Regions from separate parts of the Thermoanaerobacterium calidifontis genome, predicted to be linked through region 1. Evidence: riboswitches for the same ligand, from Rfam matches in the RefSeq annotation. Region 1 holds a riboswitch; each other region holds the start of a gene.

The links. Region 1 has a riboswitch for S-adenosylmethionine ahead of metK (methionine adenosyltransferase). Riboswitches for the same ligand answer to the same signal wherever they lie in the genome.
Region 2: it holds a riboswitch for S-adenosylmethionine, as region 1 does, so the genes downstream of both, ACZ42G_RS10885 (methionine ABC transporter ATP-binding protein) here and metK (methionine adenosyltransferase) in region 1, are expected to answer to the same signal.
Region 3: it holds a riboswitch for S-adenosylmethionine, as region 1 does, so the genes downstream of both, ACZ42G_RS03890 (methylenetetrahydrofolate reductase) here and metK (methionine adenosyltransferase) in region 1, are expected to answer to the same signal.
Region 4: it holds a riboswitch for S-adenosylmethionine, as region 1 does, so the genes downstream of both, metA (homoserine O-acetyltransferase MetA) here and metK (methionine adenosyltransferase) in region 1, are expected to answer to the same signal.

What each region holds. Positions count from the first base shown of each region.
Region 1 is NZ_AP042436.1:2,177,152-2,185,477, forward strand. Features, by position in the region: gene ACZ42G_RS11425 (ComF family protein) at 1-593, opposite strand, end outside; gene recD2 (SF1B family DNA helicase RecD2) at 669-2,885, opposite strand; gene ACZ42G_RS11435 (hypothetical protein) at 2,954-3,526, opposite strand; gene ACZ42G_RS11440 (HD-GYP domain-containing protein) at 3,762-4,364, shown strand; gene metK (methionine adenosyltransferase) at 4,474-5,661, opposite strand; SAM riboswitch class I at 5,737-5,838, opposite strand; gene ACZ42G_RS11450 (rubrerythrin family protein) at 5,967-6,470, opposite strand; gene ACZ42G_RS11455 (peroxiredoxin) at 6,490-6,990, opposite strand; tRNA gene ACZ42G_RS11460 (tRNA-Tyr) at 7,214-7,299, opposite strand; tRNA gene ACZ42G_RS11465 (tRNA-Val) at 7,346-7,421, opposite strand; tRNA gene ACZ42G_RS11470 (tRNA-Pro) at 7,427-7,502, opposite strand; gene ACZ42G_RS11475 (phosphodiester glycosidase family protein) at 7,824-8,326, shown strand, end outside.
Region 2 is NZ_AP042436.1:2,074,502-2,082,827, reverse strand. Features, by position in the region: gene ACZ42G_RS10895 (MetQ/NlpA family ABC transporter substrate-binding protein) at 1-34, opposite strand, end outside; gene ACZ42G_RS10890 (methionine ABC transporter permease) at 49-726, opposite strand; gene ACZ42G_RS10885 (methionine ABC transporter ATP-binding protein) at 713-1,735, opposite strand; SAM riboswitch class I at 1,812-1,912, opposite strand; gene ACZ42G_RS10880 (BglG family transcription antiterminator) at 2,126-4,210, shown strand; gene ACZ42G_RS10875 (hypothetical protein) at 4,254-4,454, shown strand; gene ACZ42G_RS10870 (PTS sugar transporter subunit IIB) at 4,461-4,787, shown strand; gene ACZ42G_RS10865 (PTS sugar transporter subunit IIC) at 4,799-6,118, shown strand; gene ACZ42G_RS10860 (transposase) at 6,324-7,577, shown strand; gene ACZ42G_RS10855 (PTS sugar transporter subunit IIA) at 7,765-8,082, shown strand; gene ACZ42G_RS10850 (YerC/YecD family TrpR-related protein) at 8,239-8,326, shown strand, end outside.
Region 3 is NZ_AP042436.1:770,656-778,981, forward strand. Features, by position in the region: gene ACZ42G_RS03870 (HD domain-containing protein) at 1-180, shown strand, start outside; gene ACZ42G_RS03875 (glucose-6-phosphate isomerase) at 245-1,600, shown strand; gene ACZ42G_RS03880 (sugar phosphate isomerase/epimerase family protein) at 1,679-2,491, shown strand; gene ACZ42G_RS03885 (DUF362 domain-containing protein) at 2,517-3,446, opposite strand; SAM riboswitch class I at 3,596-3,690, shown strand; gene ACZ42G_RS03890 (methylenetetrahydrofolate reductase) at 3,745-4,623, shown strand; gene ACZ42G_RS03895 (homocysteine S-methyltransferase family protein) at 4,661-7,069, shown strand; gene ACZ42G_RS03900 (manganese catalase family protein) at 7,088-7,660, opposite strand; gene ACZ42G_RS03905 (spore coat protein CotJB) at 7,673-7,933, opposite strand; gene ACZ42G_RS03910 (spore coat associated protein CotJA) at 7,936-8,118, opposite strand; gene rlmD (23S rRNA (uracil(1939)-C(5))-methyltransferase RlmD) at 8,263-8,326, shown strand, end outside.
Region 4 is NZ_AP042436.1:682,049-690,374, forward strand. Features, by position in the region: gene ACZ42G_RS03465 (cysteine hydrolase family protein) at 1-598, shown strand, start outside; gene ACZ42G_RS03470 (acyltransferase family protein) at 812-2,719, shown strand; gene ACZ42G_RS03475 (APC family permease) at 2,755-4,107, opposite strand; gene metA (homoserine O-acetyltransferase MetA) at 4,252-5,169, opposite strand; SAM riboswitch class I at 5,233-5,340, opposite strand; gene ACZ42G_RS03485 (geranylgeranyl reductase family protein) at 5,529-6,674, shown strand; gene copZ (copper chaperone CopZ) at 6,768-6,992, shown strand; gene cysK (cysteine synthase A) at 7,150-8,082, shown strand.

The sequences.
Region 1 (8,326 bases):
GTCAAAACATCATCCACTAAAAGTACGGTCTTGTCTTTGACAAGATCAGCGTAAACCACTTTAAAAGCACCTTTTAAGTTTTTCATCCGTTCTTCTCTTTTAAGTCCAGTTTGAGATTTAGTGTTTTTTATACGCCTCAATGGCTTTGACATGATTACATCGAATCTATAAGAAAGCTCCCGTGCCAAAAGCTCTGATTGGTTGTATCCACGCTCATCCAGCTTTGTCCTGTGAAGCGGAACAGGCACTATCGTATCAAATTCTACACCGTCTTCTTTAATATATTTATACATGTATTCTGCAAAAAATTCAGATAAACTTCTCTCTTTGTAGTATTTGAATCTGGCAATCAACGATTTTATCGTATCGTCATACTCAAAAGGACTTATGCTGCGAGTAAAAACATGGTTTGTCTCCATGCAGTCAGGGCATTTGTCGCCATCTATGATAGGCTTTCCACAGATAACACATTTATTGCCAACAATAAACGGTAAATTGCTTTCACAGTCAAGGCATATCTTTCCTTCTCTTATCACCTTTCCGCACAGTATGCAATTTGTCTTTGGTGGAAATAGCAAATCGAGAAATATCATAGTACATCCTTCCGTCCATCTATTTAATCTTTATATCGGCATATCTTAAAATTTATTTAACATTCTTGAAATTAATCAACTTTCTTCCACCATGAATTTAAGGACTTTCCTAAGTTTAGGCAAAAGCCCTGAATACCTCTTTGATATGAGATTGTTGTCGATCATGTTTTTTAAATATTTTTCCTGTCCGACTATTACCACAAGTTTTTTAGCCCTCGTTACAGCAGTGTAAAGAAGGTTTCTTGTAAGAAGCATAGGCGGTCCAAAGCTCATAGGCATGATGACAGCCGGAAATTCACTTCCTTGGCTTTTGTGGACAGTCACACAGTAAGAAAGGCTTAGTTCGTCTATATCTGCAAAATCGTAAACAACTCTTTTATCATCATCAAATAAGACAGTAAGCTCCTGCGAATCATTATCGATAGACTCTATGATACCCATATCGCCATTAAAGACACCTTCGCCTTTTTCATCACCTTTTGTCCACTTCATCTTGTAGTTATTTTTTATTTGCATCACCTTGTCTCCCACTCTGAAAGTAAAATCTTTCATCTGCCTTTCATCCAGTCCTTTTTTTGAAGGATTTAAGCACCTTTGCAGTTCATTGTTCATGTTTATAACGCCTATCAAGCCTTTTCTCATAGGGCTTAAAACTTGAATATCCGTAAATGGGTTGAATCCATACGCTTCAGGCAACCGCCTTTTACATAAATCCAATATAGTATTTAAAATTTCGTCTTGCGATGAAGCATTTATAAAGAAAAAGTCATTTTCTTTATCGTTTAGCACAGGATACTCGCCATTGTTTATCTTGTGGGCATTTACTACTATCAAACTTTCCTTCCCTTGCCTGTATATCTTATTAAGCCTTATCACTTTTACCAAGCCGCTATCTATGATATCTCTAAGCACATTGCCAGCTCCAACAGATGGAAGCTGATCGACGTCTCCCACGAGTATCAATCTTGAGCTTAACGGAATAGCTTTAAGTAGAGCATTCATAAGCAATATGTCTATCATCGAAGCCTCGTCCACTATTATGACATCTTCTGTCAATGGATTCTTGTCGTCTTTGCCAAAGCCTCGTCCTTCTTCTTCTGTGTATGAGTATTCCAATAGGCGATGTATCGTCTTCGCTTCAAACCCTGTAGCTTCGGTCATCCTCTTTGCAGCTCTCCCTGTAGGCGCAGCTAACGCTACCGATTTTTTAAATTTTTTAAAAAGCTTTATTATGAAATTTATTATTGTAGTCTTTCCCGTTCCAGGTCCACCTGTTATGACAAGAATTGAGTTCTTGACAGATTCTAAAACTGCAATCCGCTGATTGTCTGCAAGGTGAATCCCCATATCTGATTCTATCTTCCATATTTCATTTTCAATATCAATATCCTCAGGCTTTACATCTGTCAGCGTCATGTTTAAAATCTTATCTGCAGTGTTGTTTTCAGCTACAAAATACGGTATATAATATACACCGTGAGAACCATCTTCAAATGTCTCAAACTTCACTTTTTCGCTTTGTGCCAAAAGAACCAATGAATCGTAAACTTCTTCTTCTGATACTTCAAGAAGCCTTGCTGTTTCTTTAAGCAAAAGTTCCAGCGGCACATACGTATGACCATTTGATGCATATTGTATCAAAACATACTTTGTGCCAGATGAAATCCTGTATCCAGAATGCAAGTCAACGCCCATTGCTCGAGCTATCTTATCAGCCGTCCTAAAGCCAATCCCAAAAATTTCATCCGATAGTCTGTACGGATTTTGCTTTATGAGTTCTATAGAATCATCGCCGTATTGCCTGTATATCTTAATTGCATTCGTAGTGGAGATGCCATAACCTTGTAAAAAAACCATCACGTACCTCAATGTCTTCTGCTGCTCATAAGATTCTGATATCATCTTTACTCTTTCTTCGCCTATTCCAGGTATATCCAACAACTTTTCCGGATGAGATTCTATGATGTTTAGAGAATCGACGCCGAATTTTGATACTATCTTTTTTGCCATAACAGGACCTATGCCCCTTATGAGTCCAGATGACAAGAATCTCTCCATCCCATACAATGTCGACGGCGCTATCGTCTCGTACTTTGAGACCTTCACCTGTTCCCCATAGTCAGGATGTACCATCCACTCGCCTTCAACTTTAAGCGTCTCACCTATCCCAACAAAAGGCATATATCCTACTACTGTAATAGTATCTCTTTTCGAATTAAGTTCTAACACAGCGTACCCATTTTGTTCGTTTTTAAAAATTATTTCCTCAACAGTACCTATTATTTCAACCATAGCTATCCCTACTTTTTTATTTTCTATCTACAATTGTATATTATTTTCATAGATATTTGAAGCGCGCATCATATTTTTTCAATTTTGTACTTTATCTTCACGATTTCTTCATACAAAAGAGCTATGTCTGCTTTCGTTGCTGGTAGGTTATACATAGATCTGTTACTTTCAAAGTTTAATGGACTTAAATTAGCAAAAAAAGTCTTTATCATGGCAGCATCTCTCAAGTGCTTCTCGATCGTAATCTTCTTTTGATATACTTTTATCTTAGCGTCACCAAGATTTACAATGCAATACGTAGAATGCTCCTCTATCTCTTTTATCTTCTCATAGCATACATATCCGTAAGATACATCCTTTGCCACCTTTGGAATTCTAACTTTTAATTGCACAAGCGTAAAGTTAGAAGCTATAGGAATTGGAAAAGTATTTTTAATGCCAAGGCTTTTGGCGTACTTTTCTTTTATGGCACTTAAATCTACAGCATACTTTTTCAAAGTCCTCTTTAGACAACTTTTGACACTGGATTTTATATGCAATACATTGCCATTTAAGTCTATTAATTCCGTCCCATCTCCGTAATCATCAAGATAACAAGGCAATATGGCAATGTAGACATCAGGTATATCAAAATCCTTCATCTCCATTACTCCTTTACGAACTAATGTTTGTACTTATTATATAAAATAACAACTTCAAAGTCAATATATGGATATGCGTTTAAAAATTTTCCGAATTTTTTTTTTTTTTTTTTTTTTTTTTTTTTTTTTTTTTTTTTTTTTTTTTTTTTTGAATTTTATTACAATGCATGAAATTATTGACTGGTACAAAAAATTATAATATAATATTAATTGTCGAAAAAAGGGGAAAAATGAGATGAATTATGATGAAGAAAAACTGATGTCGCATCTTTTGATGTCACTAAAAAACTACCATTACGAGACGTACAAGCACAGCATAAGAGTCGCAAAGTTATCATACAATGTAGCAAACATGATGCGGCTTAATATAAAGGAAAAAATAACGATATACAAGGGTGCATTGCTGCACGATATAGGCAAAGTGATGATTCCGATTAGTATTCTTGCAAAACCAGATAAACTTACAGAATTGGAATACGACGTCATGAAATTGCATCCCAAATACGGCGCCGATATACTGGAAGCCTTAACACCACTTGCATATTTGACATCTACTGTGCTATATCATCACGAAAGATTAGATGGAACTGGCTATCCTTATGGACTAAAAATCATTCCATTTGGCGCACAGATTGTAGCAGTGTGTGATTCTTTCGACGCAATGACAAACGATAGACAGTATAGAAAAGCTAAAAATGCTATTGAAGCAATACAAGATTTGAAAGAGTGCGATGCAAAGTACAACCAAATGCTTGTTTCAGCATTAGAAAATTTGGTTAAAACAAAGACACAAATTCTCGAAAAAGAAAATAGAGAAAGCAATGGAATCGCCATCTAATTTATGCTATAATAAAAGTAGCGGAGCGTACAATTTTTATAAAAATCGCGGCTATAAATATAAATATACAAGCCGCAAAGCCCGGAGGAAACTCCGGGCTTTAAAATTATTATTTATTGAAAGCAAGTTTTTTCAGTATCTCAACTCTGTCAGTTCTCTCCCATGTAAGGTCAAGATCTGTGCGTCCAAAATGTCCATATGCTGCAACTTGTCTATAAATAGGCCTTCTTAAATCAAGATCTCTTATAATAGCAGCAGGTCTCAAATCAAATACTTTTTTAACTATTTCTGATATCTCTTCATCAGATATTTTCCCAGTGCCAAAAGTATCTACATTGACTTCTAATGGTGTAGCTACGCCTATAGCGTACGCCAATTGAACTTCACACCTTTCAGCAAGCCCAGCAGCTACGATGTTTTTCGCTACATACCTTGCAGCGTACGCAGCAGATCTGTCTACTTTCGATGGATCTTTGCCAGAAAAAGCACCACCGCCATGTCTTGCATATCCACCATAAGTGTCGACTATTATCTTCCTTCCTGTAAGGCCGCTGTCTCCTTGTGGTCCACCGACTACAAATCGCCCTGTCGGATTTACATATATCTTCGTGTCATCATCAATAAGCTCTGGTGGAACAATGGGTTTTATTACATACTCTTTTACGTCATTTTCAATCTTATCATGATCCACATCTGGTGAATGCTGTGTCGACACAACGATTGAGTCAACTCTCTTTGGCACATCGTCAACGTACTCAATCGTCACTTGTGTCTTGCCATCAGGCCTTAGATAATCTAAAGTGCCATTTTTCCTTACTTCCGCTAATCTGCGGGCAAGCCTGTGTGCTAATGATATTGGAAGAGGCATAAGCTCAGGCGTCTCTGTGCATGCGTATCCAAACATCATCCCTTGGTCTCCAGCGCCTTGTTCTTCAAGCTCATCGTAGGAAATGCCTTTTTTTACTTCCAGTGCCTTATCAACTCCCAATGCTATATCTGGAGACTGTTCATCTATTGAAGTAAGCACAGAACATGTATCAGCATCAAAACCGTACTTTGCTCGAGTATACCCTATCTCCTCTATGACCTTTCTTGCGATTTTTGGTATGTCGACGTAGCATTTTGTAGATATTTCCCCCATCACCAATACCATACCTGTTGTAACGGCAGTCTCGCAGGCTATCCTCGCATAAGGATCATTTTTTAAGATCTCATCTACAATAGCATCAGATATCTGATCGCAAATTTTATCTGGATGTCCTTCAGTAACTGATTCTGAAGTAAAATACTTTTTCATCTGTATCCTCCTTTTTTAAATCACATAAAAGACCTAAAACAAAATAAAACCTCTCCAAAAGAAGAGGCACATCCACCCTCATCTTTCAGAAGTAAACTTCTGCGAGAATTAGCACCTTGTCGTAAGACAGGTTGCCGGGCTTCACAGGGCTCTTCCCTCCACCTCTCTTGATAAGAGTTTCACTTATTTAACTTAAAATATAATATCACAGTACAACTAATAAGTCAATTAGAAAGTGAAAAAGTGCTTGACGACTGTCAAGCACTTTAAAGTTAATATATGATAATGAAGGGGTTTTATGCCTTTTAGAAAACAACAAACTTATCTCTTGGAGCTCCACAAACTGGACATTTTTCTGGAGCCGTATCAATTGCCGTATATCCGCAAACAGGACAAATGTACACTTTAGAAATAGCTATGTCTTCATTTTTAAGTGCCGCTGCTTTTGCATCTGTATACATCTTAGCATGTAACTTTTCAGCTTCAAGAGCATAGTTGAAGCTTTTATCTGCAGATTTCTCCTCCTGCAAATCTGCTACGGCTTTATATGCTGGATACATTTCTTCTACTTCAAATGTCTCACCTGCTATAGCTTTGTCAAGGTTTGATACTGTGTCTTTTACTTCTCCCAATGTCTTATAGTGATTTGTAGCATGGACTAATTCGGCATAAGATATGGCTCTAAAAAGCTTTGCTATGTTTGGCTTACCCTCCTTTTCAGCCACATCAGCAAAAATTTGATACCTCATGTGAGCCTGGCTTTCACCTGCGTATGCATCGCTTAGATTTTTTGTCGTCATTTCTCTCATTTCAAAATCTCCTCCTTTTTTAATCTAATACTTTGTCCCCTGGTTTCCAACCTACAGGACAAGCATGACCTGTTTGAAGTGCATTAAGCACTCTCAATATTTCATCGACATTTCTGCCGATTACTGGCTCATGTACAACTTCGTAATCAACAATTCCCTCAGGGTTAATGATGAATGCAGCTCTTAATGCTATGCCAGCATCTTCAATAAGTATTCCATACTGCTTCGTGACTTCTTTGTTGTAATCAGATAAAAGCGGAAAATCAACACCACCGAGGCTATCTATCCATGCCTTGTGTGAATAAACGCTATCTGTGTTGATACCTAATAGCTCAGCATTGAGCTTGTCAAACTCAGGTTTCATCCTATTAAACTCTGGTATCTCAGTTGAACATACTGACGAAAAGTCCAGTGGATAAAAGAAAAGCACTACCCACTTACCTTTATAATCGCTTAAGGATATTTGACCTTTTGTGCTGTCTAACTTAAATTCAGGAGCTTTCTTACCTACCAACGACATATGTACCCACCTCTCATCTATTCTTAGTCAATCATCACATCGGATAAGCTATTAATATTTTATTTCTATTAATAACTATTTTCCCTTCACAAGTATTATTATACATCAATTATTTTTTATGTCAATAGGATTTGGAAAATTTTTTATCGATGTTTTTAAAAATCATTATGATAAGGAAATCTTGAAAGGCAAAATAAAAAAAGGCCCTTTAGCCTTGTATTCATGGTGGAGGGAGATGGATTCGAACCATCGAAGGCACCAGCCAACAGATTTACAGTCTGCCCCCTTTAGCCACTTGGGTATCCCTCCATGATTATTTTATTTTAATGTGAGAAAAAATATTCACAAATAGAAATGGTGGTCGCAATAGGGCTCGAACCTATGACCCCCTGCTTGTAAGGCAGGTGCTCTCCCAGCTGAGCTATACGACCAATCATGGTCGGGGTGGAGGGACTCGAACCCCCGACCCCATGCTCCCAAAGCACGTGCGCTACCAACTGCGCTACACCCCGGCGTCTCGCGACATATTTGATTATAGTTGAAATCTATCAATTTCACAAGATTTATTATTCCTCATTTTAGCCGGTTTCCATCAGTTAATTTGGCATTTTTTCGATATCTTTCGCTTATGCTCCATTTATCTTTTATAATCATTATACACAATTTAGGCAATAATAATATTAGTTTTTATTTTTATTTTATGAAATTGTAACACGGCTGTAATATACAAAAGGTACAATATGGTTGTATAGGTATGGAAAATTTATCAACCGCGCTAAATTGCCGAAGATAAGTTTTAAAGAACAATTGCTAAATACATAGGAGGGATTTTCGTGAAGTACCGAAAAGTTATAAGCATGTGTATATCTTCAATAATCATTTTTTCATCGGTTTTTATGAATGGTATTGCTGCAGATGCTTACACCGTAATAACTTCAAATGAAAGCCAGCAAATATTAAGTAAAGGTGTTACAGAAAAAAACATTACATATTTTACGACAGATGGTTTCATCAATATCAATGTTTTGGATGTGGACTTAAGCGACAGTAACACATCAATATCCACCATTTTTAATCCATCTGGTTTTAAAGACAGAATGGATGTAGAAGACATGGCAAATGGAAACGGTGCTATAGCCGCAGTAAATGGTGATTTTTTTGACACGAAGCAAGGGTTTATCGTAGGAGCATCAGTTAAAGACGGAAATCTTTTAACTGTCCCATACTATCAAGGGAATTACGCCACATTTGCCATAGATAAAAACAATGTTCCATCAATAGGATATTGGAAAAGCACTTCTCTTAGCATAACACTACCTGACGGCAGTCAAGTTCC
Region 2 (8,326 bases), 100 kb from region 1:
ATATAAGCGTGAGAAGTAACAATGATTTTTTCATTACATACCATCCTTTCATCTTTTATCAACTTTTTTTGCGAGATAGTTTCCTATTCTTTGCACGATTTCTACAAAAATTATTAAGACTATGATTGTGGCAATAAGCACATCTGTCTGAAACCTTTGATACCCATATCTTATAGCGAGATCTCCTAAACCACCTCCTCCGATAGCACCTGCCATAGCAGAATACCCTAAGATGTTTATCACTGTAAGGGTTATTCCCAGTACAAGCGATGGCAATGATTCTGGAATCATGACTTTAAATATTATCTGTGGTATTGAAGCGCCAACTGATATAGATGCTTCAATGACGCCCCAGTCTACTTCTTTTAGGGATGACTCTATAACTCTTGCCACAAATGGTGCCGCTGCAATGGACAGTGGCACTATGGATGCAGTAGGTCCTATAGTTGTGCCAACTATAAGCCTTGCCAATGGGAAGATCGCGATTATGAGAATTATGAATGGCACAGATCTCATGACATTGATCACAGTACCTAATATCTGATTTAACTTTAGATTTTCCTTTATATGACCTTTATCAGTTATGACGAGTATTATGCCAAGAGGCATTCCTATGATTACTGAGAAAAGCGTTGAGAAAAATACCATGTATAAAGATTCCCAAAGAGGCTCTTCCATAAGCTGCCACAAGTTTAACAAATACTGCAATGTATTAGACGATACCATTTTTAAGCACCTCTATTCTAAGACCATTATTTTCTAAGAATTTTATCGCATCTTTTATGGAGTTTTCTTCACCACTTATTTTTATTAGGAGATTTCCTATTTGTAAGTTTTGCACCCTTTCGATATTTCCAGAAATGATATTAACTTCAACATCAAAATTTTTTATCATGTGGGATATGACAGGCTGATTGCTGCTGCTGCCAAAAAACGATAATCTTAAGATTTCCTCGTTTGGATTTTCGTCATCAAGCAATATATCTGGCGGAAGTTCAGCTATCATATCTTTTAAAAATCTCTTAGACGTTTCTGTTGAAGGGTTTGAAAAGATGTCTATTACATTTCCTTCCTCGATTATTCTACCGTCTTCTAAGACTGCCACTTTGTCGCACAGATTTCTTATGACAGACATTTCGTGAGTTATCACCACGATTGTGATTCCGTATTGCTTGTTTATGTTCTTTAAAAGATTTAAAATGGATTCTGTCGTGGTGGGGTCTAAAGCAGATGTGGCTTCATCAGATAGAATTATGTCTGGGTTATTTGCTAAAGCCCTTGCAATGCCTACACGCTGTTTTTGACCTCCAGACAACTGCGAAGGATATGCATATTTTTTGTCTTTTAAATCTACTACATCCAGCAACTCATCAACGCGCTTTTTTATGACAGAGTCGCTGACTTTCGAGATCTTAAGAGGAAATGCTATGTTCTCATACACTGTAGAGTTCATCAGGAGATTGAAATGCTGAAATATCATGCCAATCTTCTTTCTCATATTTCTCAGTTCTTTTGGCTTTAGCTTTGTCATTTCTACGCCGTTTATCAGTATGCTGCCAGATGTAGGTTTTTCCAACATGTTTATGCACCTTATCAATGATGATTTCCCGGCACCGCTTAGACCCATTATGCCGTAAATTTCACCATCACGTATAGTTAAGTTGATGTCTTTTAAAGCTATTACCTCTTTTCCGTTTGTGTTGTAAACTTTGCTTAAGTTTTTTATTTCGATCAAATCATTTCACCTTCTTTTCACAAATGTAGTTTAAAAAAGCAATAAAAAAAACCTCCAATGAAAGAGGTTTCGTCCTCTCTCATCTCTCAGCAATCGCTGCAGGAATTGGCACCATTGCACATACGTGCCGGTTGCCGGGTTTCATCGGGCCAGTCCCTCCACCTCTCTAGATAAGAGAATAATTTCGTTTTTAGTTGTTAAAATGATTATATAGGATGGATGTTGAAAAGTCAAGCAAAATTTTCATGCGACAATATTAAATTTTTGTCATAATAAATCTGACAGTGTATTCACAAGTTTGTGTTGATTTAATCAATAAATTGATTATAATTAAGATGAAAGATAAGTTAACTTATTAATAATTTGTCATAGACGAAAGGACAAATATCTATGAAAGAGTTAAGTAGGCGCCAATTAGAAATCTTCAAAAAGGTTATTTCAAAAGAAGTTTCCAGTTTGGACGATATCGTCGTTTTGTACAAGTTAAGCAAAAGGACTGTTTACAGAGAAATAAATGCAATAAATGAATATATAAAAGAATACAATTTGAAGCTTAAAAATGACGATGGAGTACTAGTCTTAGAAGGAACTGATAATGATATCGAAAAATTCAAATTCGATGTAATAGGTTATAGGCCAAGCATTGACGCTGATAAAAGGCGAAAGTTGATACTATCTGAGCTTTTGCAGATGAAAGAACCTGTAAAACTTGAGTACTTCGCTAAAGAATACAATGTGACTACGGCAACAATAAGCTATGACATTAAAGAGATCGATAAGTGGCTAAACAAGCAAAATGTTACAATTGTAACTAAGCCTGGCGTTGGCATATACGTAAAAGGCGATGAAAGCAATATAAGAAGGGCCATAATAAATTTTCTGTATGACAATGTGGAGACAAAAGACCTAATTGAGTTTTTAAATAAAGGGTACAATAATATAAACAAGCTTAGTGAAGACATAAATGATAGATTACTCAGGCTTATAGACTACGATACGGTTTTAAAGATAGAGAAGGCTATACAAAAATTGGAGAAATCCCTTGATTACGAATTAGCAGAAAGCTCCTACATGGGGCTTACGGTGCATCTGGCATTGGCGCTAAAAAGAATAAAAGAAGGCGAAAAGATAAAAATAGGTAATGAAAGTCTCTATGAGCTTAGGAAGTCAGATGAGTATAAGTTTGCAGAAATGCTTGCCAGGTTTCTGGAGGAAGAATTCGATATTTCTATTCCAGAAGATGAAATCGGATATATAACGATTCATCTACAAGGAGCAAGGTACAGGGCAAATACCGAAGACGTAAATGACGAGCTGTTAAATGAAATACTGCATGAGATGGTCAGCATTGCAGAAGATGAATTTGGCACTGATCTTAAAGGCGATACGATGCTTTTAAGCGGTTTAAAGACGCACTTAAGGCCTACTATCTTTAGACTTCGCATGGGTCTTGCGATTAGAAATCCGCTTATAAATGACATAAAAGAACGGTACAGCGGCTTATTTGAAAAATGTATATCTATTGCAAATGTGATTAAAGACAAGCTTAATGTTGATGTGCCTGATGATGAAATTGGCTATATTGCGATGCATTTTGGCGCATCTATAGCAAGAAAAAGCGATATGATGAAAAGGCACAATATTTTAGTCGTGTGTGCCAGCGGCATAGGGACATCAAGGATGCTTCTATCTAAGCTTCAGATGTTTCCACAATTGAATATTGTAGATACGGTTTCCAGCTTGAGAGTTAAAGACTTTAAAGATAGAGATGATATTGACTTGATAGTGTCTACAATTCCGCTGGACATAAAGGACAAAGAGACAATAATAGTCAATCCGCTGCTTTTAGATGAAGACGTAAAAAAACTGAAAGACGCTTTAAACACAGATTTTATAATGGACTTCTCGGAGAAAAAAGTCATAGGCGACAGGTACAAAGAATTGGAACACATTGCGTGGTATGGCAAAAGGATAATTGAGCTATGCGATTCCCTTAAACTTAAAGATGTCTATGGCAAAAACTCGAAAGACATCATAGATTCTCTATTAGAAGATTTTGCTGGTAATGATGGAATTAATAATGAGAAAATAAAGCAGATAGAGGATAAGCTTTTGGGAAGAGAAAGCCTTGGGAAGATAATACTTCCAGGGAAAGGGTTTGTAATCTACCACTGTACAGCATCTGATTTGGTGGAGCCAATCCTCGTCTTTGGAAAAGTGAAAAGCCATGTCAAGATGAAAAATTTGATTAACGAGTATGAAATCATAAAGACAGCTTTTCTAATGGTTGCACCGGATGACGACAAGATGTGGATAGAGATACTTGGCGATTTAAGTGTTTCATTTATTGAAAGCAAAGACTTGGTAAAAAATCTCAATGAGATTAACAAAATTGATGAGGCGAAGGAATTTGTGAAGAAGGCCTTGATGGATAAGTATTACGATGAAATAAAGAGAAATCTTGTAGGTGATTAAAATGTTTAGTATTTCGGTAAAGCAACGAAAAATTTTCTATACGATGCTGTCCTTGGTGTGGATTGCAACTGCTGTGTATTCTATGATAAATGATACATTTGCACATGGCTTAGAGATTCTTTTGTTTGGTGCATTTTTCATTGCGGGAATTGCCCTTATACAAGCGTACATGATAAGGATGCTTAAATTGTATGACAAAAATTTAAAAAATGAAATAAAAAAGAAAAACAAAAAAAGGAGGTAATTTACTATGGCAATACATGGTGTTATATTGTGCAGTTGGGGTGCTACATCAAGTGCATTGGCAAAAAAAGTGACTGATGAAGCAAAAAAGCAAGGTTTAGATGTTACAGTAGATGCAGGAGGCACAGGTGAATTCAAGAAAAAAGCTGAAGAATACGATGTTGCTCTTTTAGAGCCGCAGGTAAGGCATTTAAAGAAGGAAGTTGAGACGATAGCTGAAAAGTTTGGCATTCCTGTTGACATCGTTGATATGCAGGCTTTTGCACTTATGGATGCAAAAAAGATATTGAATCAGATCATCGAGCTTGCTAAGAAAAATGGGAAAGATGCATAGGAGGTAATAAGATGAACGAAAGACTTACTAACAATTGGTTTATGAAATGGATGGAGTCATCTTTGATGCCTGTACTGGCAAGGATTGCTCAAAATGTCATACTTCAATCTATAAGAGATGCTTTTTCAAGTTTCGCATTGCCAGTTATATTGACAGGTTCATTGTTTTTGATAATAGCCAATCCACCACTTGCAGAAGGCGCAAATTGGGGTCCTATTGTGGCGTGGGCAAATGCTATTAAGCCTATTGCTGGCCAGTTGATGATTCCTTTTAACTTATCGTTTGGCATTATGGCTTTGATGGTTGCATTTGGTACAGCATATAGTTTGGCTACTCGCTGGGATCTTGATGAAGCAATGACAGGTATTATTTCCATGTTAGCATTTTTAGTAACAACATTCCCAGCATCAGACGTTACAAAGGTAAGCTTCGGTGATGTTTTAAATTACCTTGGTGGACAAGGTTTGTTTGTAGCTATAATAATAGGCGTGTTGACAGCAGTTGTGGTTAGATTCTTCAATAAGCAAGGCCTTGTAATAAGGATGCCTGAAGCCGTGCCACCTTATGTTGTAAGAAGCTTTATGGCACTTGTACCGATGTTTGTCATGGTAGTATCGGCTTGGATAGTAGAGTGGATCGTATGGGCTAACTTCAAAGTCACATTGCCACAGTTAGTAATAGAGCTATTTAAGCCGCTTGTTGCAGCATCAAATAGCTACTGGGCAGCTTTAGCTGAGATAATCCTTATGATGCTTTTGTGGTCACTTGGAATCCACGGCATGAATGTCGTATCATCTATAGCATATCCTTTCTGGATGAGTCAGCTTGCTGCAAATGTAAAAGCATTAAATGCACATCAACCTATGACAGGTATTGTCACAGAACCATTCTTCCATATGTTCACACACCTTGGTGGTTCAGGTACAACATGGCCTCTTGTCATAATGTTCTTGTTCTCAGCATCAAAACAGCTTAAGACGATAGGTACAGCAGAGCTTATCCCTGCTATATTCAATATAAATGAACCGCTTATTTTCGGTGCTCCAATAGTTTTAAATCCTATATTGATGATACCATTTATAATTGCACCTGCAGCGGTTGTTACGATAAACTACATCGCATTCCATTTCCACTTAGTAACAGGACCATTGTACCAGCTTCCATTTACAGTTCCTGTATTTATAGGTGGTTTCATATCAAGTGGTCTTGACTGGAGAGGACCAATTCTACAACTTGTGAACCTGATTGTAGCAGGTATCATATACTATCCATTCTTCAAAATGTATGAAGCACAGCTTTTGAAGAATGAAAGAGAGCTTGAGGAAAAATAATTAAAATATATTAAGGAGGCAGAGATTTCGCATCTAATAATTTTTAGAACCATAAATCAACTGATTTATATAGTTTAACGAAGTGTAACTAGAAATATGATATTTTCCGTTTTTTACTGGAAATTGAAAGAAAAAAATTGCAAAATAAAAGCATCCTTTCTATAATATGTTTTGTCACAAACCAAATAGAAAGGATGCTGATAAAATGAACAAAAGTTGTTTTAAACAAATGCTTATCTACTTCTCTAAGATATACCATCTTGGAGAAAAAATCAATACCCTAAAAGATAAAAGAGCAAAATCTTCAGTAAAAATTTCAACAATTACCTTTGTAGTATTATTTGGATTTATGCTTCAAATAAGGAGTTTTAATAGGTTGGAACATTGGCTTAAAAAAGGTAAATTTAAAAAAGTATTACCTAAAAAGACTAAAATTCCTCGTATTGACACTATTAGGCGTGTTTTAAGTAATTTTGATTTAGATGGCTTAAATGAACTTAATAATAGTATAATCAAGACAAGTACAAAAAATAAGGTTTTTAGAAAAGGAACTATAGATGGACTAAAAGTTGTTGCAATAGATGGTGTAGAGTTATTTGAAAGCACTAATAAGTGCTGTGATAATTGTCTTACACGAGTCCAAAAGGACGGGATTACTCATTACTTTCATAGGTCAGTAATATGTGCAACTGTAGGTTCTGATCCACATCTTATCATAGGTCAGGAAATGCTTGAACCTAAAAGAGATGCTTCAGATAAAGACGAAGGAGAAATTACAGCAGGCAAGCGTTTAATTAAGAAATTGCATAAAGAATTTCATCATTTTGCAGACATCATAGTAGCTGATGCATTATATTGTAAATCTACTTGGATTAAAGAAGTTTTATCAATAGGGATGGATGCAGTAGTAAGAGTTAAAGACGAAAGATTAAATATAGTTAAAGATGCTCTTGGTTTATTCAAGTGTCGAAAAGCAGATAAAGAATGGAGTGTTAAGAAAAAAAGTAACAATTATATTAAAATTAAAGCCTGGGACGAAGACAATTTTCAAATGCCTAATTCCGACATAGAAGTAAGGTTTATAAAATTTATAGAAGAGATACATAGCTCAGGCAAAGTAGAAATAAAAGAATCATGGATAATAACTACCTCTAAAGTTACTTCAGTAGAAACTCTATGGAAAATAATACATAAAAGATGGGAAATTGAAAACAATGCTTTTCATCAATTAAAAACAGAATGGCATTTAAATCACTGTTTTCTGCACAGTCCTGAAGGTGTAGAAACCGTGTTAATGTTTATAATAATAGCATTTAATTTAATGCAATTATATTTTTTCAGATGTATAAGAAATTTTAGGGAAAAGCATATGCTTCAGATAGATATTATTGAAGATATAAAAGATGAGATATTTATCATAGAAACTGGATGGAGTAATCCACTGTTTGTGAAGACATAATTTGAAACAAAACTGGAAATTCATTATTAAGATTTGTGGGGTAAGGGGGAGGTGCAACTATTTTTAGCATCCAAATGAATTTGTTATTGCCATATATTCAACTAGATGTAAAAAATAAAAATTATTGTAAAAACAATTTTTTTACTGGAATTTTAATGCAAAATCTCTGTTAAGGAGGAACCCTTTGATGGAATTAGAGCAAATTATATACAATTTAGTCTTGCACGGTGGAAACGCCAGAGGCGAGGCTTATGAAGCATTAGATGCAGCAGAAAAAGGGGATTTTGAATCTGCCGAGAAGCATCTAGAAAAGGCTGATGAGGAATTTTACGCAGGCCATGATTATCAAAACGCATTGGTGCAAGGTGAACAAAGCGAAACACCTAATTTCCTTGTTATACACGCTCAAGACCAGCTTATGACGGCTCTTGCAGAAAAGAACCTCATAAGAAGACTTGTGGATCTTTACAAGAGGTTAGATGCTCTTGAAAAGAAGGTAAAATAAATATTGAATTAAAAGGTGAGTCAATCCTCACCTTTTAATTTTGTCTTTTTAGATTGCTTTTTATCTTTTTTGCTTTAAAGTATTGAATAATTTGTGCAAATTTTGTACAATGGAGATGGACATTTTATAAAAAATTTTAAGAGAGAGGGATTGTCGATGTACGATTCTAAAATAAAGGACGAGAACGTGGACAAGCTTTTTGAAGCGATTTTAATGCTTAAAGACATGGAAGAATGTTATCGTT
Region 3 (8,326 bases), 1.3 Mb from region 1:
CACCATACGGCGTCTAAAAATGATGGAATCGATTTTCAGATAATATGGGAATCAGATCTTTTAGTCAACATCGAAGAAGACGAATTGTACAAGGATAAAGAAAATGTGGCAAGTATTATTGAGAAAAATTTTAAGACACAGACAGGCAAGATGATTGCAAACGATATGTTTCTAAGCTAAAGCTTGATAATATGTATCATATGGTATAAAATATGAGATGTAAAAAAAGATTGGAGGTTTACATATGACAAATGTATTAAACTTTGATTATTCAAATGCGCTAAACTTTGTCAATGAGCACGAAATATCATATCTTGAGAAGCAAGCGCTTCTATCATTAGATATGGTGCTTAACAAGACAGCTCAGGGAAGCGATTTCCTTGGATGGGTTGATTTGCCTAAAGATTATGATAAGGAAGAATTTGCTCGCATTAAAAAAGCTGCAGAGAAGATAAAATCAGATTCAGATGTACTTGTGGTTATCGGTATTGGTGGTTCATATTTAGGTGCAAGAGCAGCGATTGAGATGCTTACACACTCGTTTTACAATGTTTTACCGCAATCTGTTAGAAAAGCACCAGAGATATACTTTGCAGGAAACAGCATAAGCTCTACATATCTTCAAGATTTATTAGAAATATTAGAAGGAAAAGATGTTTCTATAAATGTAATATCGAAATCTGGCACTACTACAGAACCAGCTATAGCTTTTAGAGTTTTCAGAGATTTCCTGGAGAAAAAATACGGAAAAGAAGAAGCAAAGTCAAGGATATATGTTACGACAGACAGGCAAAAAGGTGCCCTTAAAAAACTGGCTGACGAAGAAGGATACGAGACTTTTGTGATTCCTGACGATGTAGGTGGAAGATACTCGGTTTTGACGGCTGTAGGTCTGCTTCCTATAGCGGCTGCAGGAATAAATATCGATGAAATGATGAAAGGTGCATACGATGCATCTATAGTCTTCAAAAAGCCGGACATCAAAGAAAATTTAAGTATGCAGTATGCTATTGTAAGAAATGCTCTTTACAGGAAAGGAAAATCAGTTGAAATTTTAGTCAACTATGAGCCAAGGCTTCACTATTTTTCAGAGTGGTGGAAACAGCTTTTTGGTGAAAGTGAAGGAAAAGATCACAAAGGAATATATCCTGCTTCAGTTGATTTTTCTACAGATTTGCACTCAATGGGACAATTCATTCAAGATGGCAGCAGGATAATGTTTGAGACTGTCATAAATGTTGAAAGACCACTTAAAGAAATAACTATAAATGAAGATAAAGATAACATTGACGGGCTTAATTTCTTGACAGGCAAGACAGTTGATTTCGTAAACAAGAAAGCTTTTGAAGGTACGGTGCTTGCTCACAATGACGGCGGAGTGCCTAACCTGATTGTGAATGTGCCTGAGATATCGGCTTACAATTTTGGATACCTTGTATACTTCTTTGAGATGGCTTGTGGCATAAGCGGTTATTTAAATGGCGTTAATCCGTTTGATCAACCAGGCGTTGAAGCGTACAAGAAAAACATGTTTGCACTTTTAGGCAAACCAGGTTATGAAAAAGAGAAAGAGGAATTGGAAAAGAGGCTAAAGAGATAGTTATGAAAGATATGCCGATTGGCATATCTTTTTTTGTCAGAATGATTTCATGTATAATATTATATATGAGAATTGTTTTTGGATGGTGATGAAATGGAAGTTGGCATATCGACGGCTTGTTTTTATCCTGACTATCTTACAGAGGAAACGATTCCTATAATAGCTAAAATGGGCATAAAGAGTGTGGAAGTTTTTTTGGAATCTTACAGCGAATATGATGAAGATTATTGCAAAGCTATGAGGGATGATTTAGATAGATACGGCATTGAAGTTAATTCAATACATGCTATAGGCACTCAGTTTGAACCGCAGCTTTTTTCAGCAACTGAAAGGCAAAGGAACGATGCCTCAAAGATGCTTATTAAAGTCTTGAAAGCGGCAGAGATACTTAAGGCAAAGATTTACGTTTTTCACGGACCTGCTGTTAAAAAAGATACGACGCCTAATATTGATTTTGACAAGATTGCGAAATATGTAGATTATATAGCTGATACATCAGGAGAATATGGGGTTAAATTTTCTTGGGAAAATGTCTATTGGTGTTGGTTTGCATATCCAGAATTTGCTACATTCATAAGACAGTCTGTGAAAAGCAGAAATGTTTATTTTACATTGGATATAAAGCAGGCGATGAAAAGCAAGAAAGATCCATTTGGATACTTAAAATCAATGGGAGATAAACTCGTCAATGTCCATTTATGCGATTACGATGATTGCGGCAGTTTGTACCTTCCAGGCAGAGGAAGTTTTGACTTTGCAAAGCTTAATAGAGAGTTAAAAAAATTGGATTACAATGGATCTATCATAATGGAAGTCTACAGAAACAACTATAAGGATATTGATGATTTAAAAGAAGGCATTGAATACCTAAAAAGCATCTTTGAAAAATAAAGATAAGGGAAGTAAACCCTTATCTTTAGACTTTTCCTGGCACCATCTGCTTTATTCCGCTTGAATCTAAGGCGATGCCATAGCCATACGCCTGCGTAGAGAAATTCAGTTCAGCTTGTTGCAATGGTATGCCTTTGATAGTGACATTTTTAAGCTCACCTGTGCCTATACCTCTTTTAGCACATTGAAACAAGTAGTTGACGCCTTGAGGCATAAGTCCAAACATTCTGGCACCTACTGTATCTGTTGCTACAGGATCTGTTCCTGCTATTATCATGTTTGCATTGATAGGCTTTCCTTCTGATGGCCCTGTGCCTATCATCGCTTCTTGACCGCTTAATATCGTAAGATCTATAGATATTTTTTCAGCCATAGCCCTTATGAAATTGTGAAGGTCATCGTGTATGCCTAAATTTTTTTTGGGAAATCCGTGTATTTCTGCGGGAGGCCAGCTTAAAGCTATGTTTTTTATTCCAAGCGATACTGTAGCTTCTTCGTGTATTTTCATTTGAGTGAATGAAATTAGTACATCCATTTTTTCATAAAGTTCATTTACTTTTGTTGATTTTAAAAGACAGTCGTCCAGCAGCAATTCTACGTAAGGACCGTAATTTAGATCTACAAATTCTACGCCTTCTTCTGAAATGACTTTATCAAATCCATTGTCAGATAAAACTTTAGGCGTAGGATCTCCACCAGAGCCGGCGGCAATCACAATCCTGCCAGGATTTTTAGACTTTACGTATCTTATAAGGGCTCTCAATGTATCTGGTCCTACTATCGTACCGCTTTGAGGAGGCTTGCTTTTAACGAAATTTGGCGTTATTACAACGGTATTACCCGTTTCGATTAGATTTTGCAAAGGTAATAAGTTTAAAGCGGTATTTAAGTTTTGTATCTCATCAGGGCCAGATGCTATTGCTACTACTGGTTCTACAATTTTTCTGTACCTCATAAAATCACCTCATATATATGATTTGCATTTTATCAAAAATTAAAATATCTAAGCAAAAAGCCTAAGTAATTTTAACATTTCAACAAATATTTCATTGACAATTGTACCAGAGGACGGTATCATATAATTTAATAAATTAATATAGTAAACTCTTATCAAGAGCAGCGGAGGGACTGGCCCTATGAAGCTCGGCAACCGGATATCACGGTGCCAATTCCAGCAGCATATCGCTGAAAGATGGGAGCAAAAATATCTCTTCTTTTGGCGAAGAGTTTTTTTATTTTAAGGAGGGGTCGTTTTGCGAAATTCTGAAAATTTGTGCCAGAAACTTAAAAATAAGCAATTTGTCATAACCGTGGAGATATCGACGCCAAAAGGAGCTGATATTTCGAATTCTATTGAAGAAGCAAAAAAATTATATGGAATAGCAGATGCTTTAAATATAACTGATTGTCCTATGGCAAATATGAGAATGAGCCCTATTGCATTGGCACATCTTTTGCAAAATCATCTAAATATAGAAACCATATTTCACTTAACGTGTAGGGACAGAAATCTTATTGGCCTTCAAGCAGAGCTTTTGGGTGCGTATGCTCTTGGAGTCAGAAATATCCTTGCACTTACAGGAGATGATCCAAAACGAGGTGATGTGCCACAGGCAACAGGCGTGTACGACGTAGATTCTGTAGGTCTTGTGAAGATAGCAAAGTCGCTAAATGATGGCTTTGACTACAACGGAAATAAATTAGAATCATCTACAAATTTCTGCATAGGGACAACAGCAAATCCAAATGATTTAAGACCTGAATCAATAGAAAAATTAAGGACGAAAATAGAATGTGGAGCATCTTTCATACAGACTCAGCCTGTCTACGATGATGAGATTTTATACAGATTTCTTGATGCCGTAGAGCAATTTGATATTCCGGTTTTAGTAGGGGTGCTACCCCTTAAAAGCTATAAGATGGCTGTTAACTTGAACGAAAAGGTGCCTGGCATCGAGATACCTGAGAAAATAATAGACAGGTTGAAAAACGGTGAAAAAGGTGAAGGGACAAAAATTGCAATAGAATTTATAAACAAGATAAAAGATAAAGTGGGTGGTGTTCATATCATGCCACTTGGCAAGACAGATATAGTTGTTGACATTGTAAATGGCGTAAAGAACATGAGATAAAATGATATAGAAGAAGTATTGTAGTCATCATAAGGAGATGTTGCAATTGGATATTTTTAAGAATTTAAAGAATAGCATAATCGTCTTTGACGGAGCAATGGGCACTATGCTTCAGAAAAAAGGACTTAAATCAGGAGAATGCCCTGAATATTACAATCTCTTACATCCGGATATTGTGTACGAAATCCACAAGTCGTATATTGATGCAGGGGCAGATGTTATTGAGACAAATACATTTGGCGCCAATAGGATAAAATTAAAATCTTACAATCTTTCAGATAAATTGCCTGAAATAGTCAAAAGCGCAGTACAGATAGCCAGAAAAGCTGCTGGTGATAAAGCTGTTGCTCTTTCTATAGGGCCTATTGGCGAATTGATGGAACCTTTTGGCAAGCTGACATTTGACGAGGCTTATAGTGCCTTTGCAGAGGTTGCTGTAGAAGGGGAAAAAGCCGGTGCTGATTTGGCACTTATTGAGACTATGTCAGATATATTAGAAGCGAAGGCGGCTATTCTTGCTGTAAAGGAGAATACTAATTTAAAGGTAATTTGTACCATGACGTTTCAAGAAGATGGAAGGACGCTTATGGGGACAGACCCTGTTACAGCAGTAGTAAGTCTTCAAGGGCTTGGCCTTGATGCCATAGGTGTCAATTGCTCTACGGGACCTGACATGATGGCAGACATAGTGAAGAAGATGGCTGAAGTTTCAAGGATACCAATTTTGGCGCAGCCAAATGCAGGAATGCCTCATTTAGAGGATGGATTGACTCTTTACGACATTACGAAAGAGAAATTTGCCGTCGAGACAAAAAAGCTTTTAGAATGCGGGGCATCTATTGTTGGTGGTTGTTGTGGGACGACTCCAGAATTTATTAAGCTTTTGAAAGCTGAGATACATGATACAGAGAAAAAAACTGCCGTGAAAGAATACACAGCAGTTTCATCAAATACAAAGACTGTTTTCATAGGCAGCGATTATCCTGTGTGTGTAATCGGCGAAAGGATAAATCCTACAGGAAAGAAGAAATTGAGTGCAGCTATCAAAGAAGGCAATTATAATCTGATCTACGACGAAGCTGTATCGCAGGAAAAGCTTGGGGCAAGCGTACTTGACGTGAATATTGGTGTGCCTGGCATAAATGAAGAGGAATTGATGCCTAGAATCGTTTCGCAGGTACAGAACATCGTCAATGTGCCATTGCAGATAGATAGTAGCAATGTAAAGGCAATTGAAAAAGCAGTAAGGATAGTAAGAGGTAAGCCTATTATAAATTCTGTTAGTGCAAAAGAGAAAAGTTTACAAGAAATATTGCCTATTGTCAAAAAATACGGCACAAGTGTTATAGGACTTACAATAAGTGATGACGGTCTTCCTAAAAATGCAGATGAAAGGCTTAGAAACGCTGAAAAGATTGTAAAAGCTGCTTTAGAGTATGGAATACCAAAAGAAGATATAATAATTGACTGTATCGCACTTACAGTGTCATCTGAGCAGACAGCAGCAATGGAAACATTAAAAGCCATCAATCTTGTTAAGTCTAAGCTTGGAGTAAGTACGGTCATAGGACTTAGCAACGTATCTTATGGATTGCCTGAGCGGCAACTTATAAATACTGCATTTCTTGCGATGGCGATATCATACGGCTTAGATGCTGTTATAGTCAATCCAAATGATAAGATAACAATGGATATATTGAACGCTTCGATGGTCTTATCATCAAGGGATAAAAGATGCGAAAGATACATAAATACATATAAGAAAGATGATGGGATAAATAAGACGCAAGTATTATCTGTAGGGAAAAAAACAGATAGTAATGCAAGCGAGATGCTTTACAGAAATATATTAGATGGCAAAAAGGCTGATATAGATAGATTAGTGATGGAAATACTTAATGAAGGATTAGAACCATTAAGCATAGTAGATAATACGATAATACCTGCGCTTAAAGATGTAGGAGATAAGTATGACAAAGGGATATATTTTCTTCCACAGCTTTTAAATTCTGCTGAAGTTGTGGAAAGCGCTTTTAAGGTTTTAAAGGAAAAAATGCCTAAAGGGATGGGCTCTAAAGGGAAAATAATACTGGCAACAGTTGAAGGCGATATACACGATATAGGGAAAAATATAGTAAAAGTGCTGCTTGAAAATTATGGCTATGAAGTCATAGATCTTGGTAGAGATGTCAAACCATCTATAATTGTAGATGAAGTAAAGAGGACAAATGCAAAACTGGTAGGGCTTAGCGCCCTGATGACAACTACGCTAAATAATATGGAAAAGACCATTAAAATATTAAGAGAAAAATATGATATAAAAATAATGGTAGGCGGTGCCGTACTTACAAAAGATTATGCTATGAAAATCGGAGCTGATTACTACGGCGCAAACGCACAAGAAGCTGTAAGGATAGCAGATAAGGTGTTTAGTGAAACAAATTAAAGCCGGAATGACCGGCTTTTAAAATATCTTTTTGCTTCTTAGGTGTTCTTGCACCAGATCCAAAGTCTCTCCAAATCTCTGGAAGTGTACAATTTCTCTTTCTCTTAAAAATCTTAATGTATCTTTTACACAAGGATCGTCAGTTAGATTTATAAGGTGTTCGTACGTTGCTCTCGCCTTTTCTTCTGCTGCCATGTCTTCATGAAGATCCGCGATTACGTCGCCTTTGGCCTGGATATATGCAGCGGTCCATAGCATACCTGTCGTATCGCTATAGAAAAGAGCTCTATCGTGCTCTGTGTACTGTTCTCCGAGGCCTTCTCTCCTTAGCTCTTCTACTGGTACGCCTTTTAACAGTTTAAAGACCAATGTGGCAATTATTTCCAAGTGGCCAAATTCTTCTGTGGATATGTCTGTCAATGTTCCCTTTGCTTGTCCTGTAGGCATTGTGTATCTTTGAGTTTGGTATCTCAATGCCGCAGCTAATTCGCCATCTGGTCCACCATACTGTGCAATTAAGAATTTAGCCATCTTAACATCTGGTTTACACACATTGGCAGGATATTCTAACTTCTTTTCATACACCCACATAGTATCACCTCTTTAATATTGAATTTCCCATGGCCATGGGTCATCTACCCATTTAAACCTGTTGCATTGTGAAGGTGTTTCACCAAAAGACATCAACGGACCATAAAGCTGCTCATATTGTGCCTTTAGAGATCTTGACTGTTGGCTATAGTAATTGTAGTCTCTTAATGCTTTTTGGTCATCAGGATGTGTGTCAAGGTAGAGATTTAAGTCAATACAAGCAAAATCCAATTCCATTATTTTTTTGATGAGAGCTACTTGATTTGCGTCCATTGTCAGTACCCCCTCGCTTTTTCTTCCATGTACGGCTTATCCAATTCTGGAAAAATCGTCCCACGCTTTAAACCTTGTTCAGGAGGATATGATGATACATACCTTTGCATGGGTATATATGCTTCGGCTAAGCCTTTTTGTCCCGCGTCATAACTTTGTATATAAAACCCATTATACTCATACATATATAAAACCCCCATTTAATGTTTTCAATATATAATATTCATAAATATATATTTGTGTGATAAAATGCGGATGCAGGTTGTTTTGACGTATTTTGCTTTGTATGGTATATATATTGTATATAAATAGGTTAGGGGTAATGCGATATGAAGAAAAACGAAGAAATAATAATTAATATAGATGATATGAATTTAGAAGGTTACGGGTTAT
Region 4 (8,326 bases), 1.2 Mb from region 1:
AAACGGTTTTTGCAAAAGTGGGGCTTTGTCAAGTCCTCGAATAGGAGGGATTATAGAACATATAAAGAGCCTCATTAAAGCTTCGTACAGGATGGGCATAAAGAATGTGATGTTTGTAAATGATGCCCATGCGAAAGGTGCAACAGAATTTGCTGCTTATCCAGAGCACTGTATCAAAGGAACAGATGAAAGCCGTATCGTAGAGGAGCTTTTAGAGGTAGTCAAAGACAAGCCAAATGTGTACGAGAAAAATTCGTTAAATGTGTTTTTCGGCGGAGAAGATGGTGATGGAAATAAGTTCTTGAGAAAGATATTTGATATGATAAAAGGAGGCAAATCTACATTTATTATCGTAGGCAATTGCACTGATTTGTGTGTATATCAGACAGCGATTTCTATAAAGATGATTGCAAACGCCAATAATTTAAGCGCCAATGTGATTGTGCCTGAAAATTGTGTTGAGACTTACGATATAAGCGTGAAGACAGCGGAAAGGCTTAAAATAGTTCCACACGATGGTGACTTAACGCATACTATGTTTCTATACCACATGAAGCTTAATGGCATAAATATCGTAAAAGAACTGCTGGAAGAATAAAATAAAAAGTTTTAAAGAGCTCTTTAACGTATAAAGGGCTCTTTTTATTAATAAATATTTATAAGATATTTATATTTTATTTATCAGTTGTAATGCTTTTGTAATATTGATAATATATAATGGATTTATAGAAAAATGGCTGTTTTAGATGAATGATGAAGAATTTTGTTGCAAATTGCTTTTTATTGTGAGGGATCTTAGGAGGGGATTTCAGTGCCAAAACCTTTAAACGAAAACGCAAGATACATGGCAGGACTTGACGGACTACGTGCTTTAGCTGTGCTTGCTGTCATTGGATATCATCTTAATCTGACTTTTTTGCAGGGTGGTTTTTTTGGCGTCAGCATATTTTTTGTGTTGTCAGGGTACTTGATAACAAATATAATTGCATCAGAATGGGAGAAAAACAATAAAGTTGATTTAAAAAATTTTTGGAAGCGCAGAATGTTGAGGTTGTTTCCAGCTCTTTTTATTATGGTAATTGTAGTCGTCTCTTATGTTACGCTTTTCGATGCTTCAAGGCTTTCATCTATTAAAGGCGATGCTATAACAAGTTTGCTTTATGTCAACAATTGGTGGCTTATATTTCATAAAATATCTTACTTTGCTAAGTTTGGACCACAATCGACGTTTGGCAATCTATGGTCACTGGCTGTTGAAGGACAGTTTTACCTTATTTGGCCGTTAGCATTGATTGTGGCATTTAAGTATATAAAGAAGAAAAAGTATATCTTTGTTATCACTTTGCTGCTTTCTGCGCTTTCTGCTTTAGCAATGGGTATGATGTACATTCCAGGAATGGATCCCAGCCGTGTATATTATGGCACTGATACGCGCGCTTTTGGGCTTCTTTTAGGTTCAGCTTTAGCGTTGATTCTGCCCAGCAACAAATTTTCCAACAATGAAGCTAAAAGAAAAGTATTGATTTATGATATGATTGGCTTTTTGGCAATAGTTTCGATTTTTGCTATGCTTATGTACGTCAATCAATACGATCCGTTTGTATATAGAGGTGGCATGTATTTGCTATCTGTAATAACTGCTGTGGTGGTAGCTGTGTCAGCACATCCTAAAAGCTTGTTGGGGAAAATATTAGGATGCGCTCCATTAAGATGGTTGGGGGCAAGATCGTACGGAGTATATCTTTGGTACTTTCCGGTGCTTATTTTGACGACACCAACTGTGGACACGAAAGGCTTTGATCCTATTCGGGCGCTGCTGCAGGTATTTATGATCATTGTTATTTCTGCCTTTTCATGGAAATACGTGGAGGATCCAATAAGACACGGCGCACTTAAAAAAATCATAAACGACTTAAAATCATTGAGGTTTGAAAAAGGGAAAATACTACCTACACTTAAAACATCTGCTTTAGTTTCATTATCCGTATGCTTAATGGGCACTTTTATTGCAGGTATGAGTGGAATCATACCTGCCAGCGCATCAGTTGCATTAAATTCAGGTTCATCAAATATTGCATCAGATTCACCATCTTATGTAGGAAGTAGTAGCAATATTGGCAGTGATGTGCAGGACTACAATGATAATTTGCCAGATAATAGGAGAGATATTAAGTACTATCCGTATAAAGGCGGAAATTCAAACTCAGCAGTATCAAATAGCGGTGATTCCACAACCAGCAATGTGCAGGATGGAAAGGGTATAGCCATAATAGGTGACTCAATATTGATAGATACAAAGCCTTACTTGGAAGAGATGTTGCCGGGAATCACGATTGATGGCAAAGTAGGAAGACAAATGTATCAAGCAAAAGATGTCGTGAAAAACCTCAAAGCGAAAGGAAAAATAGACACATTGATAGTTGAGTTGGGGACAAATGGGCCTTTCACTGAAGACCAGCTTTTATCGCTTTTAAAGAGCGCAGAACCTGTAAAACGCGTAATATTGGTAAATGTCCGCGTCCCACGCCCTTGGGAAAGCATCGTCAATGAGACGTTGTCAAAAGTGTCTTCAGAATATCCCCACACTACTTTAATTGATTGGTATAAAGCCAGCTATGGACATGATTCATTCTTTTCACCCGATGCGGTTCACTTAGAGCCCAGTGGTGCGAAGTATTTTGCTTCACTTATAGCAAATGCGGTAAAAGAAGAAAATTAAAACGATGTAAAAAGGCTGCATTTTGCAGCCTGTAATTATTCTAAGACTTTTCGAATCTCGTTTAGCTTTGAGTTATTTTTGTACTTCATGTATATATAGAAGGGTATGCCGCACATAAGCATTATAAATCCGTACATGACAGTCTCGGCTCCAGACCCGTATATTGTCCACATGGCGTATGCAAAGCCTAAAAGTGGAATAATGGAATTCTTTATAAAGCCTAATACGCTGACGTTTTTGTCTCTTTTTATAAGAAGCATCATTTCAGATGCGGCTGTAAAAGCGTACACAGGTAGGAAAGACAAAGTTGCCAGCAGTATTATAAAATTAAACGCAGAAACCAGAGATTTTGTATAGTTCATCAGCAATAGCAGATTTACAAGCACCGATCCTATGATCAATGATACGTGAGGAGTCTTGTATTTAGGATGTACTTTTGAAAAAATCTCTGGAAATAGACTGTCTTTACCAGCCGCATAAGCCACACGAGCTGTAGATAAAAGCCATCCGACAGTTGTGCCAAGCACACTTACGACAGAGCCTACTATTATGACATTCGCAATGTTTTTTCCTAAAAACTGTTTGAGGATGTCGGCTATTGGAGAAGCACTTTTTGCAAGCTGGCTTTGTGGCATTGCACCCATTGCCGAAAGGTTTATGGCAAGGTACATCACTACAGCTATTAATATTCCGAATATGGTGCTTAACTTTACGTTTCTTTCAGGGTTTTTAATTTCTTCAGCGGTTATTGACGCAGTTTCAAGTCCTACAAACGCCCACAGCGTTGAAGTTGCTGCTGCAGACAAAGTATTCATGCCTTTTCCTGCAGGGAACAATGGCATTACATTGCTTGACTTGAAATGTACTGCTGATACGATTATGAAGAATAAAAAAAGACATACTTCAAACACAGTTATTGTTGTTTGAGTTGAGCCAGCCTTTTTTACACCTATTATATTGATTATCGTAAAAATCCATAAGATTCCACTGGTGTACAGAAAAGCGGCTAAATGATTTTGCGATAAAATCGGGAATAAAGCGCTTGAGTAACTGGCAACTGCAATGACAACGGCAGCGTTTCCGATCCATGAACCATTCCAGTATAACCACGCATTGATAAAACCTATAAAGTCTCCAAAAGCTAATTTTGAGTATTCATACGGGCCACCGGCTTTTGGAATCCTTGAACCTAAATTTGCAAATGATAATGCCAACAATATTGATCCGATGCCTGTAACAAGCCATGCCAGTATTGTTGCGCCAGGACCTGATTTAGATGCAAGTGTAGCAGGAAGCATGAATATGCCGGAACCCATCATGTTACCTGTCACAAGTGCTGTGGCGATAAATAGGCCAATGTCTTTTTTGAGCTTTTGTGTTTTGTCCATATAGTACAATTCCTTTCTATAAATTTTTGAAATAGCATAATTAAATTAGCACAGGAAAGTGAAAAAGTCAATGAATAATTTTGCAAAAATGATATAAAAAATGCAGGATATAAAATCAAGTTTTATAACCTGCATAAATCATATTTATTCAATTGAATTCACATCGTATGGTGTTTTTTGGTATACATAGTAATTTAACCAGTTAGAAAACAATAGATTTGCATGGCTTCTCCATTTTACAATTGGCTCATTGTTAGGGTCATCTCCCGGGAAATAGTGTTTTGGTATTTTTATAGGAATGCCTTTTTTTAAATCTCTTTCGTATTCAGATTTTAGAGTCAAAGGATCGTATTCAGAGTGACCTGTCACAAATATCTGCCTGCCAGATTTTGATGCAACTATGTATACGCCTGCCTCATCTGATTCAGAAAGTATTTCAAGGTCATCTACAAGCTCTATATCTTCTTTTCTGACTTCCGTGTATCTTGAATGGGGCGCATAAAATTCGTCGTCAAATCCCCTTAATAAGTCGACATTTTTTTTGGAAACCTTATGCAAAAATACGCCAAACATTTTTTCTTTCAGTGGGTATTTAGGAATCCTATAATGGTAATAAAGACCAGCTTGAGCACCCCAGCAAATGTGAAATGTTGAAAATACATTGTGTTTGCTCCATTCCATTATTTCTTCAAGCTCATGCCAATAATCAACATCTGAAAAGTCCAAAGTTTCCACTGGTGCTCCGGTTATTATGAGACCGTCAAATTTTTCATGTTTTACGTCATCAAATGTTTTGTAAAAAGCTTCTAAATACTCTGGCGCAGTGTTTTTAGATTTGTGTGATGCTGCATAGAGAAATTTTAGATCGATTTGCAGTGGATTGTTGCTAAGTAGCCTTAATAGCTGTGTTTCTGTCACACTTTTTGTAGGCATCAAGTTTAAGATGGCGATCTTAAGAGGGCGTATATCTTGATGAATTGCCCTTTCTTCAGCCATTACGAATATATTTTCTTTAGCTAAAATATCGATGGCAGGTAGGCCATTTGGTATATTGATGGGCATTTGCAAACCTCCTTCAATGTAAAAAATAAAACGCCTCAGAGATGAGGCGTAGATAATCACATCTACTCATCTCCCAAAGCTATAAGCTTTGCAGGAATTAGCACCATTTTCATAAAATATGACGGTTGCCGGGTTTCACAGGGCCAGTCCCTCCACCACTCTTGATGAGTTTTGATTTACGATATTAAATTGTTAAAATAATTATATATTTATTGAAGTTTGATGTCAATAATATGAAGGACACTTTTCGCTAATTCTTATATTGACAACTGTTTGTTTATGAATAGCTTAAAATAATCCAATTTGTGGCTTTTATTTAGTATGTTTTGCAATTATAATTGAATTTAGAGGTGAAAAAAATGTATGATGCAATAATAATAGGTGGAGGACCTGCAGGATCCACATTAGGAAGAAAGCTGTCTAAAGAAGGATATAAGGCATTGTTGATAGAAAAGCATGTTTTTCCAAGGTACAAAGCTTGCGGTGGTGGAATAACGAAAAGGTGTTATAAGTTATTAGATATTGATATAAGCCAATATGTAGAAGATATTACCAATGAAATTGTCTTTAAATTTCCAAACGGCAAACAGACTGTTTTACAAACCGATGAACCTATAATATATCAGGTAGACAGGGTTAAATTTGACAAATATTTGATCGATATGGCAGCTTATTACGGGTGTGAAATACATGATGGGGAAACATTTTATGATTTTTATGATAATGGCAAAAGTCTTGTTGTGATGACAGACAAAGGCGAGTATGAAACGAAGATTTTAGTAGGTGCAGATGGGATAAACAGCAATGTGGCTTATAAAACAAGATTAATAAACGGTAAAAAAGGTATAGCACTTGAAGGCGAAGTATATGTCGATAGTAGCTTAATAGATGGATTAAAAGGAAAAGTTGTGGTGGATTTTAATGCGATAAAATATGGATATGGATGGGTATTTCCTAAAGGTGATAGATTGTCTATTGGTGTCGGGACTTTTTTAAATAAGATTTCAAATATAAAGGAAATACTGTCTAAAATGATAGAGGGAAATGTGGACGAAAATATAAAAGACTGTAAAATTTACGGTCATCAATTGTCGTTTCCTGATGGAAGCGATGGAGTATTTAATGATGATAAAATAATACTAATTGGAGATGCTACAAGGCTTGCCGATCCATTTACAGGTGAAGGGATATACAATGCTTTGCTTACCGCAGACATCTCTTTTGACGTTATAAAAAAGCATTTCGATGGAGAATGTGGATTGGACGAATATACATATAGGATAAACAGAGAAATTGTGCCAGATGTCGGTTGGGCGTACAGATTAGCGCAATTCACATACAATAATATGGACTTCATAGAGAAATCTGTAAGGCATTTTCCTAATGTGCTATCATACTTTGTAGATATTATGATGGGTGATAATACATATAAGAATTTTAAAGTAAAAGTTCCAATGTATTCACTGCGCATAATGAACTCTAAGACGAAAATCAAAGTAGAATGAGATGCTATCAGAAAATAATTGACTTTCATGTTCAGGTAAATTAAACTATGTATAGGTAATACCCCTTATGAGTATAGAAAGGAGAGTTTAAACATGAGTTTATTTGGTCCAAAAGGTGAAACTGTGACGATCGATGTAAGAGGTATGTCGTGCAATCATTGTAAAATGACTGTAGAAAAAGCATTAAAAGGCCTTGATGGAGTGTCAAAAGCGACAGTAGATTTAGATAAGGCCAATGTCACCGTAACATACGATCCTAAAAAAGTTACTATAGATGACATGAAAAAAGCGATAAATGATGCAGGATATGAAGCTTAATATTTTATTATATGATTAATTAACCGCTAATGCGGTTATTTTTTTATGTTTAATGTATAATAAAATTGAAAAATGCTGTTTACAAAAAGCTTCATTTGATATATAATAATTACATAAAATCCAATCGGAATAGTATATTTTAAAAGGAGAGGATACAATGTCAAAGATTGCAAAAAATCTAACGGATTTAATAGGCAATACGCCGCTATTAGAATTGTCAAACTACAATAAAGAAAATAACCTTGAAGCAAGGCTTATAGCAAAATTAGAGTATTTTAATCCGTTAAGCAGTGTGAAGGACAGAATCGGATATGCTATGATAAAGGATGCAGAAGAAAAAGGGCTTATAAATAAAGACACTGTTATAATTGAGCCAACAAGCGGCAATACAGGAATAGCATTGGCTTTTGTTGCAGCGGCTAAAAAATACAGATTAATATTGACTATGCCTGAAACCATGAGCATTGAAAGAAGAAATTTGCTTAAAGCGCTTGGCGCTGAAATAGTGTTGACACCTGGTCCAGAAGGCATGTCTGGAGCTGTAAGAAAAGCTGAAGAGTTGGCTAAACAGTATGGCAATGCATTTATACCGCAACAGTTTAAAAATCCCGTCAATCCAGAGATACACAGAAAGACGACAGCAGAAGAAATATGGAGAGACACTGATGGCAATGTAGACATATTTGTTGCAGGCATTGGCACAGGTGGGACAATAACAGGCGTTGGTGAAGTTTTAAAATCAAGAAAACCTGATGTAAAGATTGTAGCAGTTGAGCCTGCTGATTCTCCAGTTTTATCTGGTGGAAAACCTGGACCACATAAGATACAAGGAATAGGAGCTGGATTTGTGCCTGATGTTTTGAATAGAGAGATCATTGATGAAATATACCAAGTCAAGAACAATGAAGCATTTGAAACTTCAAGGGCATTGGCAAAATCTGAAGGCTTATTAGTTGGCATATCATCAGGTGCAGCCGCATTTGCAGCGACTCAGATTGCAAAGAGGCCAGAAAACAAAGGCAAGACGATAGTCGTATTGCTTCCTGATACAGGAGAAAGATACCTTTCCACATCATTGTACCAAGATTGAACAAAATACTTTAACATAGAGAAATAAAATGGTATAATATCCTGACTTTTATAGCAAAACTCAAAAATCTAAATGAGAACTTTTGGGCTTTCTGATTTTGCTAATAATGCAAGACAATGTCAAGGTTGTAAATGATGGAGTATGCTCAATATTAGCTGTAATTTTTATAACTATCTTTAGAATAGAAAAGTAAACAAACTATAAATCAAAGTATGGTTTACACATGAACCATACTTTATTGTTT